3 regions of the Enterobacter sp. SA187 genome follow, and region 1 is predicted to be linked to each of the others. Evidence: predicted binding sites of a transcription regulator. Region 1 holds the regulator's gene; each other region holds the start of a gene.
What was found. The regulator PurR, encoded in region 1, represses purine synthesis genes. The targets are predictions, from matches to a motif close to CANGCAAACGTTTGCNTG.
Positions count from the first base shown of each region.

Region 2: the regulator PurR is predicted to act here: its motif matches at 1,426-1,443, upstream of purM (phosphoribosylformylglycinamidine cyclo-ligase).
Region 3: the regulator PurR is predicted to act here: its motif matches at 2,008-2,025, upstream of purH (bifunctional phosphoribosylaminoimidazolecarboxamide formyltransferase/IMP cyclohydrolase).

Region 1 is NZ_CP019113.1:3,082,895-3,087,569, forward strand. Features, by position in the region: gene punC (purine nucleoside transporter PunC) at 1-899, opposite strand, end outside; gene punR (DNA-binding transcriptional activator PunR) at 1,013-1,924, shown strand; gene purR (HTH-type transcriptional repressor PurR) at 1,941-2,966, opposite strand; gene cydH (cytochrome bd-I oxidase subunit CydH) at 3,261-3,353, shown strand; gene BMF08_RS14760 (MFS transporter) at 3,526-4,675, shown strand, end outside.
Region 2 is NZ_CP019113.1:4,234,995-4,239,669, reverse strand. Features, by position in the region: gene purN (phosphoribosylglycinamide formyltransferase) at 1-327, opposite strand, end outside; gene purM (phosphoribosylformylglycinamidine cyclo-ligase) at 327-1,364, opposite strand; gene upp (uracil phosphoribosyltransferase) at 1,598-2,224, shown strand; gene uraA (uracil permease) at 2,321-3,610, shown strand; gene BMF08_RS20260 (DnaA inactivator Hda) at 3,706-4,407, shown strand; gene BMF08_RS20255 (leucyl aminopeptidase family protein) at 4,557-4,675, opposite strand, start outside.
Region 3 is NZ_CP019113.1:1,452,365-1,457,039, forward strand. Features, by position in the region: gene purD (phosphoribosylamine--glycine ligase) at 1-282, opposite strand, end outside; gene purH (bifunctional phosphoribosylaminoimidazolecarboxamide formyltransferase/IMP cyclohydrolase) at 297-1,886, opposite strand; rRNA gene BMF08_RS07010 (16S ribosomal RNA) at 2,463-4,002, shown strand; tRNA gene BMF08_RS07015 (tRNA-Ile) at 4,074-4,150, shown strand; tRNA gene BMF08_RS07020 (tRNA-Ala) at 4,223-4,298, shown strand; rRNA gene BMF08_RS07025 (23S ribosomal RNA) at 4,497-4,675, shown strand, end outside.

The DNA of each region.
Region 1 (4,675 bases):
AGCAGCGCCGTGAGAGATTGACCCGCCACCAGCCCGGCTATCCAGGTACCCGCCACGCTCAGACCGTAGAACACCAGCAGCCACGGCAGTAACTTTTTACCCTGCCACTTTTGCAGCGCCGCGCGGCATCCATAGCCGCCGATCAGAAAGGCGATGGTTTGCGGTACATAGCTCAGGCCAATGGCCGCCGGGCCGTAGCCCATTTCGCTGAGGATAAAGGGCGAGCCGGTCAGCCAGGCGAAGAAGCTGGCGGAGCAGGCGGCGTAGATCAGCACGTTACCGCGGTAATCCCGGGAACGGAGCAGGGTGGCAAAGGTCAGCGGCACGTCGCTGCTGGTGGTTTTTTTTACCACCGGCTTCAGGCGCAGCGCGGGCAGCATCAGCACCAGCGTAATGACAAACAGCGTCATAAAAATCATTTGCCAGGAAAAATGCGCGAGGATCCAGCTGCCCAGCAGCGGCGCAAGGGCCGGAGAGAGACCCACCAGCGGCATAATGGTGGCGAAGATACGATTAGTGCGGTGCGCCGGATAGTGATCCGTCACCAGCGCCTGCCAGGTGACGGCGGCAGCGCAGACGCCGATCGCCTGGATAAAACGCAGCACCAGCAGCCAGGTGGCGTCGCGCACCCACAGCATGCCCAGACAGCCGACGGCAAAGAGCGCCAGACCGCTTAACAGCACCGGGCGGCGACCATAAGTATCGGACAGCGGACCCCACGCCAGTTGCGCAACCGCAAATCCGGCTAAAAACAGACTCAGGCTGGCGCTGACGGCAGCCGCCGGGGTTTGTAGATCATTCTGAATAACGGCGAAGGCGGGTAAATACATATCTGTAGCCAGAAAGCCCAGTACGCTTAACCCCGCCAGCCAGACTAAAAATCCTTTTCCAGGTTTCATGTCACGTTCTCTTGTTTTGGCAGGTGAGCAGAGCGGCAGAGTGTAGGGAGTGCAATGACGGTTGTGAAACGCTAATATTTGCACATTGCATTCAAAAAATTTGCAGGCAGAACATGTGGTCAGAATATTCACTGGAAGTGGTTGATGCGGTGGCACGAACCGGCAGCTTCAGCGCCGCGGCGCAGGAACTCCACCGGGTCCCATCGGCGGTTAGCTATACGGTGCGGCAACTGGAAGAGTGGCTGGCGGTGCCGCTGTTTGAGCGCCGTCACCGTGACGTGGTGCTTACCCCGGCCGGGCGCTGGTTTTTAAAGGAAGGGCGATCTGTTATCAAAAAAATGCAGATCACCCGTCAGCAGTGTCAGCAGATCGCCAACGGCTGGCGGGGGCAGTTATCCATCGCGGTGGACAATATCGTTAAGCCCGAACGTAGCAGGCAAATGATCGTCGATTTCTACCGCCACTTTCAGGATGTGGAGCTGATCGTCTTTCAGGAAGTATTCAACGGCGTGTGGGACGCGCTGGCGGATGGCCGCGTGGAACTGGCGATTGGGGCGACCCAGGCGGTGCCGGTGGGCGGGCGCTACGCCTTCCGGGATATGGGGAAATTGAGCTGGAAGTGCGTGGTATCCCGTGAACACCCGCTGGCGGCGATGGACGGGCCGCTGAGCGATGACACCTTGCGCAACTGGCCGTCGCTGGTGCGCGAAGACACCTCCCGCTCGCTGCCGAAGCGTATCACCTGGCTGCTGGATAACCAGCGGCGCATCGTCGCGCCCGACTGGGAATCCTCGGCGGCCTGTCTGTCGGCGGGATTGTGTATCGGCATGGTACCGGCGCATTTTGCCAGGCCCTGGCTTGATCGCGGAGAGTGGGTGGCGCTGCCGCTTGAAAACCCCTTCCCGGACGCCGCCTGTTGCCTGACGTGGCAGCAAAAGGACAATTCGCCCGCCTTAAGCTGGCTGCTCGATTATTTAGGAGACAGCGAGACGCTGAATAAAGAGTGGTTGCGGGAGCCAGAGTGACTGGCTCCCGGCAGGCTTAACGGCGGTAGTCGCGGAACGGGCCGTCGGCGACCGAGCGGCGTTCGATGAGACGCGGGTGCACCTCAATGGACTGCGACTCTTCACGCTTGCTGACGATCCTGTCCATCAGCATATTGAAGGCCGTTTCGCCCAGCGAATCTTTCGGCTGGTGAATGGTGGTCAGCGCCGGAGTGAAGAAACGCGCGTTGCGCACGTTGTCATAACCAATCAGCGACACGTCCTGCGGCACGCGCAGACCCATTTCATCAGCCCCGCAGAGCGCGCCCATCGCCATCACGTCGCCGCCGCAGAAGACTGCGGTCGGACGATGCGGCTGGGAGAGGATCTGCTGCATGGCGCGGTAGCCGGATTCCGGCTCAAAGTCGCCCTGCACGATCCAGTTTTCCGGCACCTTAATCAGCGCTTCTTCCATCGCTTTCATAAAGCCCGCCAGACGGCCCGCGCCGGTGTTACGCTCAAGCGGGCCCGGAATGACGCCGATTTCACGGTGGCCACGTTCGATCAGATAACGGCCCGCCATATAGCCGCCTTCAAAAGCGTTATCGATCACCGAATCGGTAAAGTCCGCTTTCGCTTCGCCCCAGTCCATCACCACCATCGGGATATGACGGTACTCTTCAAGCATGCGCAACAGCGGGTCCGGGTATTCAGAACACATCACCATCAGGCCGTCGACGCGCTTTTGCGCCATCATCGACAGATAAGCGCGCTGCTTTTCCAGGTTGTTCCAGGCGTTGCCGAGGATCAGGGTATAGCCCTTCTGGAAGCAGTTTTTCTCAACAGCTTCAATGATTTCGGCGAAGTAGGGCGCTTCGCTGCTGGTCGCCAGCAAGCCAATCGACTTGGTATGGTTAACCTTCAGACTGCGCGCCACCGCGCTTGGGGAATAATGCAGCTCTTTGATGGCTGCCCACACCGCGTTGCGCGTTTCTTCCGCAACAAAACGGGTTTTGTTAATAACATGTGATACGGTTGTAGTGGAAACGTTTGCGCGTTTCGCTACATCTTTAATTGTTGCCATTAGATCTCACTCCAGACCATATCTTAAACTCCTGATACTTCTACAGGTAAACGTTTGCCTTAAAAAACCCTTCGCACAACATTTTCAGGTTGCGATACGCCGGGAAAACAACACAGGACGTCAGGAGGGGTCAGTGGCCGGTACACGAATAAATTTAGCGTGGAATTCTGGCTGATCTTGATGAAAAGGGGAAGTCTAAAAATGGTTATCAATCTAAAACAGAGAAGATTTTTGCGTTTAACTGTGCAAAAATGAGCAATCTCACTTTTTGTGGGGGTTAACAAAGGAGAAAAAATGATGGATAGCAATCTGAAGTATTCGCTGTTTACTACCGTAATCGTGCTCAGCCTGATCGTTGCTGGCGCAATGACTGCCGCTTTTAATTGATCCAGAGCAGGGAGAGCGCTCTCCCTCTCTTTTTCATTCCCGCCGATTGTTATCAAATTTGCAATAATCTTTTGTCACTTCATTAACTTCTGTTTTTTTGTGATTAATGTCATGCTTTTGACTTCACCGCGGGGCGCTCTGTACGCCATCGCATTACTGGAGTCATGTAATAATGAAGATAAATTTTCCCCTGCTGTCACTGGCAATCGGGGCTTTTGGGATAGGTACAACTGAATTTTCACCCATGGGATTGCTGCCGGTAATCGCCCGTGGCGTTGACGTCTCGATCCCTGCCGCCGGCATGCTGATCAGCGCCTATGCGATCGGCGTGATGGTGGGCGCCCCCCTGATGACGCTGCTGCTGTCGCATCGCGCCCGTCGTAACGCGCTGATCTTCCTGATGGCGATTTTCACCCTCGGTAATGTACTGTCGGCCATTGCGCCGGATTACACCACGCTGCTGTTATCGCGCATTATCACCAGTCTTAACCACGGCGCCTTCTTTGGCCTGGGTTCAGTGGTGGCCGCAAGCGTGGTACCGAAACATAAACAGGCCAGCGCCGTGGCGACCATGTTTATGGGACTGACCATCGCCAATATCGGCGGCGTTCCAGCGGCCACCTGGCTTGGGGAAACCATCGGCTGGCGGATGTCCTTCCTCGCCACCGCAGGTCTTGGCGTGGTGTCGATGTTAAGCCTGTTCTTCTCCCTGCCGAAGGGCAGCGCGGGCGTGCGTCCGAATGTGCGCCAGGAGCTGGCGGTGCTGATGCGCCCGCAGGTTTTATCGGCGCTGCTGACCACCGTGCTGGGCGCCGGGGCGATGTTCACCCTTTATACCTATATCTCGCCGGTGTTGCAGGAGCTGAATCACGCCACGCCATTCTTTGTCACCGCAATGCTGGTGCTGATCGGCGTGGGCTTCTCGCTGGGCAATTACCTGGGCGGCAAGTTTGCCGATCGTTCCGTCAGCGGCACGCTGAAAGGCTTTCTGTTGCTGCTGATGGTGATCATGCTGGCGATCCCGCTGCTGGTGAAAAGCGATATCGGCGCGGCCGTGGCGATGGTAGTGTGGGGCGCCGCAACGTTCGCGGTGGTGCCGCCATTGCAGATGCGCGTAATGCGTGTCGCTCATGAAGCGCCGGGGCTGTCTTCGTCCGTGAATATCGGCGCTTTTAACCTCGGCAATGCGCTGGGCGCGGCGGCAGGCGGCGCGGTGATCTCCGCAGGATTAGGCTACGCCGTTGTGCCGGTGATGGGCGCTGTTATTGCGGCGCTGGCGTTGCTGCTGGTGCTGTTTTCCGGGCGCGCCGATGCCCGCCGGG
Region 2 (4,675 bases), 1.2 Mb from region 1:
GTGAATGTTGATCAGACGTCCGGCAAAGTGCGCCACAAACGCGGGACTGAGAATACGCATGTAACCGGCCAGAACCACCAGATCCGGGGCGTAGGCGTCGATTTCCTGCATCAGTTCACGATCAAATGCCTCGCGGCTGGCAAAAAGATCGGCGGTCAGGGCGTGCGCAGGAATATCAGCTTCGCGCGCACGTTCAAGGCCGAACGCGTCGGCCTTATTACTGAAAACCGCACGGATCGTGGCGTTAATTTTTTTCTGCTTACAGGCATCGATAATGGCCTGCAAATTGCTGCCGTTACCGGAAATAAGCACCACGATATTTTTCATTACGCAATGACCACGCGTTCGGCGGAATCGGAGGCTTTGATAACGCCGATTTTCCAGGCGGTTTCGCCTTTAGCATTCATCAGCTCAATAGCTTTATCCGCTTCTGCTGCCGGCAGGGCGATCAGCATACCCACGCCGCAGTTGAAAGTGCGGTACATTTCATGGCGGCTGACGTTACCGGCCGTTTGCAGCCAGTTGAACACGGCTGGCCACTGCCAGGACGCTTCGTCGATTACCGCCTGGGTGTTATCCGGCAGCACGCGCGGAATGTTTTCCCAGAAACCGCCGCCGGTCAGGTGAGCGATAGCGTGAACGTCGACGTGCTCAATCAGTTCGAGAATGTTCTTCACATAGATGCGTGTCGGCGCCAGCAGGTGATCGGCAAGCGGTTTGCCTTCCAGCTCAGTGGTTTCCGCATCGCTGCCGCTGACTTCCAGAATTTTGCGCACCAGCGAATAACCGTTTGAGTGCGGGCCGCTTGAGGCCAGCGCAATCAGCACATCGCCGTCGGCCACTTTTGAACCATCAATGATTTCTGATTTTTCTACCACACCGACGCAGAAACCGGCGACGTCATAATCTTCGCCGTGGTACATGCCCGGCATTTCTGCCGTTTCACCGCCGACCAGCGCACAGCCCGATTGCAGACAGCCTTCGGCGATACCGCTGATCACGCTTGAGGCGGTATCCACGTCCAGTTTACCGGTGGCGTAATAGTCAAGGAAAAACAGCGGCTCCGCGCCCTGGACCACCAGGTCGTTCACGCACATGGCGACCAGATCGATGCCGATGGTGTCGTGGCGTTTCAGATCCATCGCCAGACGCAGTTTGGTGCCCACGCCGTCAGTGCCGGAAACCAGCACTGGCTCACGATATTTTTGCGGCAATGCGCACAGCGCGCCGAAGCCACCCAGTCCACCCATGACTTCCGGGCGACGGGTTTTCTTCACCACGCCTTTGATACGGTCAACCAGGGCATTACCCGCGTCAATATCAACACCGGCATCTTTGTAGCTGAGAGAGGTTTTATCGGTCACTGCTTCTGTCCCCACGCGTTTACTTGCGGTAGAAATAAATTTCGGCGCAATTCTAACAGCCCAGGCAAACGTTTGCGAGTGCATTGTTAGGGGGCAGGCGCGATTATTCAGTCAGGCTCATTTCCGCTATGATTGATCGGGATCAACACACTACCTGTAGCGCCGCGGACAAAAAGCGGTATAATCCGGCGATTTTTTTTGTGGCTGCTAACTGTCTGGGGAAGGAGAAGAGTATGAAGATCGTGGAAGTGAAACACCCACTCGTCAAACATAAGCTGGGACTGATGCGTGAGAATGACATCAGCACCAAACGCTTTCGTGAACTCGCCTCGGAAGTGGGTAGTCTGCTGACCTACGTCGCGACCGCCGACCTCGCTACAGAAAAAGTGACCATCGAAGGCTGGAACGGCCCGGTGGAAATCGAACAGATCAAAGGTAAGAAAATCACCGTGGTGCCCATCCTGCGCGCCGGTCTGGGCATGATGGAAGGCGTTCTGGAAAACGTGCCGAGCGCGCGCATCAGCGTGGTCGGGGTCTACCGCGACGAAGAGACGCTGGAACCGGTGCCGTACTTCCAGAAACTGGTTTCCAATATCGACGAGCGCATGGCGCTGGTGGTTGACCCGATGCTGGCAACCGGCGGTTCGATGATTGCCACCATCGACCTGTTGAAAAAAGCAGGCTGCTCCAGCATTAAAGTGCTGGTGCTGGTTGCCGCTCCTGAAGGTATTGCGGCGCTGGAGAAAGCGCACCCGGACGTGGAACTGTACACCGCGTCGATCGACCAGGGCCTTAACGAGCACGGATACATCATTCCGGGGCTCGGCGATGCCGGCGATAAGATTTTCGGAACCAAATAATTGAATAAATAAAAAACAGCCGACTTTGATAGTCGGCTTTTTTTTGAATAAAAGAAGCCATTCGTTAATAACAAACACAACTCAGAGGAAAACACTATGACGCGCCGTGCTATCGGGGTGAGTGAAAGACCGCCGCTTTTACAGACAATCCCGCTTAGTTTGCAGCACCTGTTCGCCATGTTTGGCGCAACCGTGCTGGTGCCAGTCCTGTTTCACATTAACCCGGCCACCGTGCTGCTGTTTAATGGGATCGGGACGCTGCTTTATCTCTTTATCTGTAAAGGGAAAATTCCGGCTTATCTGGGTTCAAGCTTTGCGTTTATTTCCCCGGTGCTGCTGCTGTTGCCGCTGGGGTACGAAGTGGCGCTCGGCGGCTTCATTATGTGCGGCGTGCTGTTCTGCATCGTCTCTTTTATCGTGAAAAAAGCCGGTACCGGCTGGCTGGACGTGATGTTCCCGCCTGCGGCGATGGGCGCAATCGTTGCCGTCATCGGCCTGGAGCTGGCCGGTGTGGCGGCAAATATGGCCGGTCTGCTGCCGCCAGAAGGGCAGTCGGCGGATACTAAAACGGTGGTTATCGCGCTGGTGACGCTGGGCGTGACGGTCTTCGGTTCGGTACTGTTCCGCGGCTTTATGGCGATCATCCCGATCCTGATCGGCGTGCTGGCAGGGTATGCGCTGTCGTTCGTCATGGGCGTGGTGGATACCACGCCCATCGCCGAAGCCCACTGGTTTGCGCTGCCGACCTTCTACACGCCGCGCTTTGAGTGGTTTGCCATCTTCACCATTCTGCCGGCTGCGCTGGTGGTGATTGCCGAGCACGTCGGGCACCTGGTGGTAACGGCGAATATCGTCAAGCGCGATTTGATCCGCGATCCGGGCCTGCACCGCTCAATGTTTGCTAACGGTTTTTCCACCATTATTTCCGGTTTCTTTGGCTCGACGCCGAACACTACCTACGGCGAAAACATCGGCGTGATGGCGATCACCCGCGTCTACAGTACCTGGGTTATCGGCGGCGCGGCCATCATTGCCATTCTGCTTTCCTGTGTGGGTAAACTGGCGGCGGCGATCCAGATCATTCCGGTGCCGGTAATGGGCGGCGTTTCCCTGCTGCTGTACGGGGTGATCGGCGCCTCCGGTATTCGCGTGCTGATTGAATCCAAAGTGGATTACAGCAAAGCGCAAAACCTGATCCTGACCTCGGTGATCCTGATCATTGGCGTCAGCGGCGCGAAAGTGCACATTGGCGCCGCAGAACTGAAAGGCATGGCGCTGGCGACCATCGTAGGTGTGGGTCTGGCGCTGATCTTTAAGCTGATCAACGTGCTGCGTCCGGAAGAAGTGGTGCTGGATGCGCCTGACAGCGATAGCAGCCTGAAGTGATCGACGAGTTTGAGCCGGGCGTGATGCCCGGTTCAAACGCAGCGCAATTTTATGATAGACTCAGTGCGTTTTCTGTAAGCCCTGTTGAGGTCCCTCTGAACACACCGGCGCAGCTCTCTCTGCCATTGTATTTACCTGACGACGAAACCTTTGCCAGTTTCTGGCCGGGCGATAACCCTTCTTTACTGGCCGCCGTGCAAAACGTTTTGCGCCAGGATCACAGTGGATACATCTATTTCTGGTCACGCGAAGGCGCGGGACGCAGCCATCTGCTGCACGCCGCCTGCGCGGAACTCTCTGCCCGCGGCGATGCGGTGGGCTACGTGCCGCTGGATAAGCGCACCTGGTTTGTGCCGGAAGTGCTGGACGGCATGGAGCAACTTTCGCTGGTGTGTATCGATAATATCGAATGCATCGCCGGGGATGAGGAGTGGGAGATGGCGATCTTTGATCTCTACAATCGCATCCTTGAATCAGGCAAAACGCGGCTATTGATCACAGGCGATCGTCCCCCGCGCCAGCTGAATCTGCGATTAGCTGATTTGGCTTCACGCCTCGACTGGGGGCAAATCTATAAGCTGCAGCCGCTGTCTGACGAAGATAAAGTGCAGGCGCTGCAACTGCGCGCACGCCTGCGGGGATTTGAGTTGCCGGAAGACGTCGGCCGTTTCCTGTTAAAACGGCTGGACCGCGAAATGCGCACGCTGTTTATGACCCTCGATCAGCTGGATCATGCCTCCATTACCGCGCAGCGTAAGCTGACGATCCCGTTCGTAAAAGAAATCCTCAGGCTGTAACCTTGCCGGGTGGCGGCTGCGCCTTACCCGGCCTACAAGTTACGCCGTAAAACGTAGGCCCGGTAAGGCGAAGCCGCCACCGGGCAATATATTGCGCCATTTCAGGCAGTTCTGTAGGCCCGGTAAGCGAAGCGCCACCGGGCGACATGTCACGCCAGATCCCCCAGCAGATGCTCCACCAGCAGCGGGATCGGCCTGCCCGACGCCACGCTTCTGCCGTTTTCCCGCCACAGCGCCGTGCCGCTGATATCCAGATGCGCCCACGGAA
Region 3 (4,675 bases), 1.6 Mb from region 1:
CGGACCAAAGATGGTCAGGCCGGCCGCGCGAAAAGCATCGACCACGCCCAGTACCAGCGGGGCTTCCGGGCCAACGATGGTCAGGTCAATGTGCTCGCTTTGGGCAAAATTCAACAGCGCCGGAATATCGGTCGCGCCAATCGCCACGTTTTGCAGCATCGGCTCCAGCGCCGTACCGGCGTTACCCGGTGCGACAAAAACGGTTTCTACTAAAGGTGATTGGGCGGCTTTCCACGCCAGCGCGTGCTCGCGTCCGCCATTACCAATAACTAATACTTTCATTATCTGCTCCGGGATTAGTGGCGGAAGTGGCGCATGTCGGTGAAGATCATGGCGATACCGTGTTCGTCGGCCGCCGCAATCACTTCATCATCACGAATGGAACCGCCAGGCTGGATCACGCAGCTTACGCCTACGGCCGCAGCGGCATCAATACCATCGCGGAACGGGAAGAAGGCGTCAGAGGCCATCGCGGAGCCTTTCACTTCCAGTCCTTCATCACCTGCTTTAATACCGGCGATTTTCGCGGAGTACACGCGGCTCATCTGACCCGCGCCAATGCCGATGGTCATATTCTCTCTGGCATAGACAATGGCGTTGGACTTAACGAACTTGGCGACTTTCCAGCAGAACAGCGCGTCACGCAGTTCCTGCTCGCTCGGCTGGCGTTTGCTGACCACGCGCAACTCTGCTTCGCTCACCATGCCCAGATCGCGATCCTGTACCAGCAGACCGCCATTCACACGTTTGAAATCCAGACCTGCGACGCGGGCAGACCATTCGCCGCAAACCAGCACGCGCACGTTCTGTTTGGCGGCGGTAATTTTCAGCGCTTCTTCAGTGGCTGACGGGGCGATGATCACTTCAACAAACTGGCGGGAAATAATGGCCTGCGCCGTTTCCGCATCCAGCTCGCGGTTAAAGGCGATGATGCCGCCGAACGCGGAGGTCGGGTCGGTTTTATACGCACGATCGTAAGCGTCGAGGATCGAATCGCTGACCGCCACGCCGCACGGGTTAGCATGTTTAACGATCACACAGGCCGGTTCGCTGAACTCTTTCACACATTCCAGCGCAGCATCGGTATCGGCGATGTTGTTATAAGAGAGTGCCTTGCCCTGTACCTGAGTGGCAGTGGCAACCGAGGCTTCTTTAATTTCTTCTTCTATATAGAAGGCGGCCTGCTGGTGGCTGTTCTCACCGTAGCGCATATCCTGCTTCTTAATGAAGTTCAGATTCAGGGTGCGCGGGAAGCGGCCAGCAGGATCTTTGCTGTCGCCGTGATAAGCAGGGACCAGGCTGCCGAAGTAGTTGGCGATCATGCTGTCGTAGGCGGCAGTGTGTTCGAAGGCTTTAATGGCGAGGTCAAAACGGGTAGCAAGGGTCAGAGAGCCGTCGTTAGCATCCATCTCATTAATAATGGCGTGATAGTCGCTGCTCTTAACCACGATAGCCACGTCTTTATGGTTCTTGGCAGCAGAGCGCACCATGGTCGGGCCGCCAATATCAATGTTCTCTACCGCGTCTTCCAGCGTGCAGCCCTCGCGTGCGACGGTGGCGGCGAACGGGTAAAGGTTCACAACAACCATATCGATTGGAGAGATGTCGTGCTGCGCCATGATTTCATCATCTTGTCCGCGACGACCCAGAATACCGCCGTGCACTTTCGGGTGCAGCGTTTTGACGCGTCCATCCATCATTTCCGGGAAGCCGGTGTAGTCGGATACTTCGGTGACCGGCAGGCCTTTCTCTGCCAGCAGGCGTGCGGTACCGCCGGTGGATAGCAGCTCCACGCCACGCGAGGAGAGGGCCTGTGCAAATTCGATGATACCCGCTTTGTCAGAAACACTGAGCAGAGCGCGGCGGACTGGACGACGTTGTTGCATGGTATTAAATCCCCAGGATTTGGACATTACAGAGAGCGTTAGCTGAATTTTCGGTTTTCTTTCTTCCTAAAATTCAGCTAACGCCCCAGACGGGGCATCCTTGTTTTAGCGCGGGCATTGTAACGAAAACGTTTGCGCAACGCTCGCGAATTTTTAGCGTTTCACCGCTTTGTGGATAACTCTGTGCGTAAATGGGTATAAGGCGGGGTTTTGCTGTGGAATGCAGCAGTCAGTCATTTTTCTGTCATTTAGGTATTGCGGTGCCTTCAGAACTCCCTATAATGCGCCTCCATCGACACGGCGGATGTGAATCACTTCACACAAACAGCCGGTTCGGTTGAAGAGAAAAAATCCTGAAATTGAGGGTTGACTCTGAAAGAGGAAAGCGTAATATACGCCACCTCGCGACAGAGCGCCAAAGCGCGTCGCAACTGCTCTTTAACAATTTATCAGACAATCTGTGTGGGCACTCAAGGACATGGATTCTTAAACGTCGAAAGACGCTAAATGAATACCAAGTCTCTGGAGTGAACATACGTAATTCATTACGAAGTTTAATTCACGAGCATCAAACTTAAATTGAAGAGTTTGATCATGGCTCAGATTGAACGCTGGCGGCAGGCCTAACACATGCAAGTCGAGCGGTAGCACAGAGAGCTTGCTCTCGGGTGACGAGCGGCGGACGGGTGAGTAATGTCTGGGAAACTGCCTGATGGAGGGGGATAACTACTGGAAACGGTAGCTAATACCGCATAATGTCGCAAGACCAAAGAGGGGGACCTTCGGGCCTCTTGCCATCAGATGTGCCCAGATGGGATTAGCTAGTAGGTGGGGTAACGGCTCACCTAGGCGACGATCCCTAGCTGGTCTGAGAGGATGACCAGCCACACTGGAACTGAGACACGGTCCAGACTCCTACGGGAGGCAGCAGTGGGGAATATTGCACAATGGGCGCAAGCCTGATGCAGCCATGCCGCGTGTATGAAGAAGGCCTTCGGGTTGTAAAGTACTTTCAGCGGGGAGGAAGGTGTTGAGGTTAATAACCTCAGCAATTGACGTTACCCGCAGAAGAAGCACCGGCTAACTCCGTGCCAGCAGCCGCGGTAATACGGAGGGTGCAAGCGTTAATCGGAATTACTGGGCGTAAAGCGCACGCAGGCGGTCTGTCAAGTCGGATGTGAAATCCCCGGGCTCAACCTGGGAACTGCATCCGAAACTGGCAGGCTTGAGTCTTGTAGAGGGGGGTAGAATTCCAGGTGTAGCGGTGAAATGCGTAGAGATCTGGAGGAATACCGGTGGCGAAGGCGGCCCCCTGGACAAAGACTGACGCTCAGGTGCGAAAGCGTGGGGAGCAAACAGGATTAGATACCCTGGTAGTCCACGCTGTAAACGATGTCGACTTGGAGGTTGTGCCCTTGAGGCGTGGCTTCCGGAGCTAACGCGTTAAGTCGACCGCCTGGGGAGTACGGCCGCAAGGTTAAAACTCAAATGAATTGACGGGGGCCCGCACAAGCGGTGGAGCATGTGGTTTAATTCGATGCAACGCGAAGAACCTTACCTACTCTTGACATCCACGGAATTTGGCAGAGATGCCTTAGTGCCTTCGGGAACCGTGAGACAGGTGCTGCATGGCTGTCGTCAGCTCGTGTTGTGAAATGTTGGGTTAAGTCCCGCAACGAGCGCAACCCTTATCCTTTGTTGCCAGCGGTTCGGCCGGGAACTCAAAGGAGACTGCCAGTGATAAACTGGAGGAAGGTGGGGATGACGTCAAGTCATCATGGCCCTTACGAGTAGGGCTACACACGTGCTACAATGGCATATACAAAGAGAAGCGACCTCGCGAGAGCAAGCGGACCTCATAAAGTATGTCGTAGTCCGGATCGGAGTCTGCAACTCGACTCCGTGAAGTCGGAATCGCTAGTAATCGTGGATCAGAATGCCACGGTGAATACGTTCCCGGGCCTTGTACACACCGCCCGTCACACCATGGGAGTGGGTTGCAAAAGAAGTAGGTAGCTTAACCTTCGGGAGGGCGCTTACCACTTTGTGATTCATGACTGGGGTGAAGTCGTAACAAGGTAACCGTAGGGGAACCTGCGGTTGGATCACCTCCTTACCTGAAAGAACCTGCCTTGCAGTGTCCACACAGATTGTCTGATAGAAAATAAAGCAGTAAGAAATCTCTGCAGGCTTGTAGCTCAGGTGGTTAGAGCGCACCCCTGATAAGGGTGAGGTCGGTGGTTCAAGTCCACTCAGGCCTACCAAATTCCTCCTGATACTGCGTTGCAAAACGCCCTGTCTCAGAAAGAATACCGGTAACGAGATTTGCATACGATGGGGTTATAGCTCAGCTGGGAGAGCGCCTGCCTTGCACGCAGGAGGTCTGCGGTTCGATCCCGCATAGCTCCACCATCCTTTACTGCTGAAAACAAGAAAACTTCAGAGTGTACCTGAAAAGGTGCGCTGCGAAGTTTTGCTCTTTAAAAATCTGGATCAAGCTGAAAATTGAAACGACACGCTGTTTCTTTTCTCCGTAATAAGAAAAGAAAAACGGTGTGTTCGAGTCTCTCAAATTTTTGCAATCAGAAGTGAAACATCTTCGGGTTGTGAGGTTAAGCGACTAAGCGTACACGGTGGATGCCCTGGCAGTCAGAGGCGATGAAGGGCGTGCTAATCTGCGATAAGCGCCGGTAAGGTGATATGAACCGTTATAACCGGCGATACCCGAATGGGGAAACCCAGTGCAATCCGTTGCACTATCATGTCATGAATACATAGTGGCATGAGGC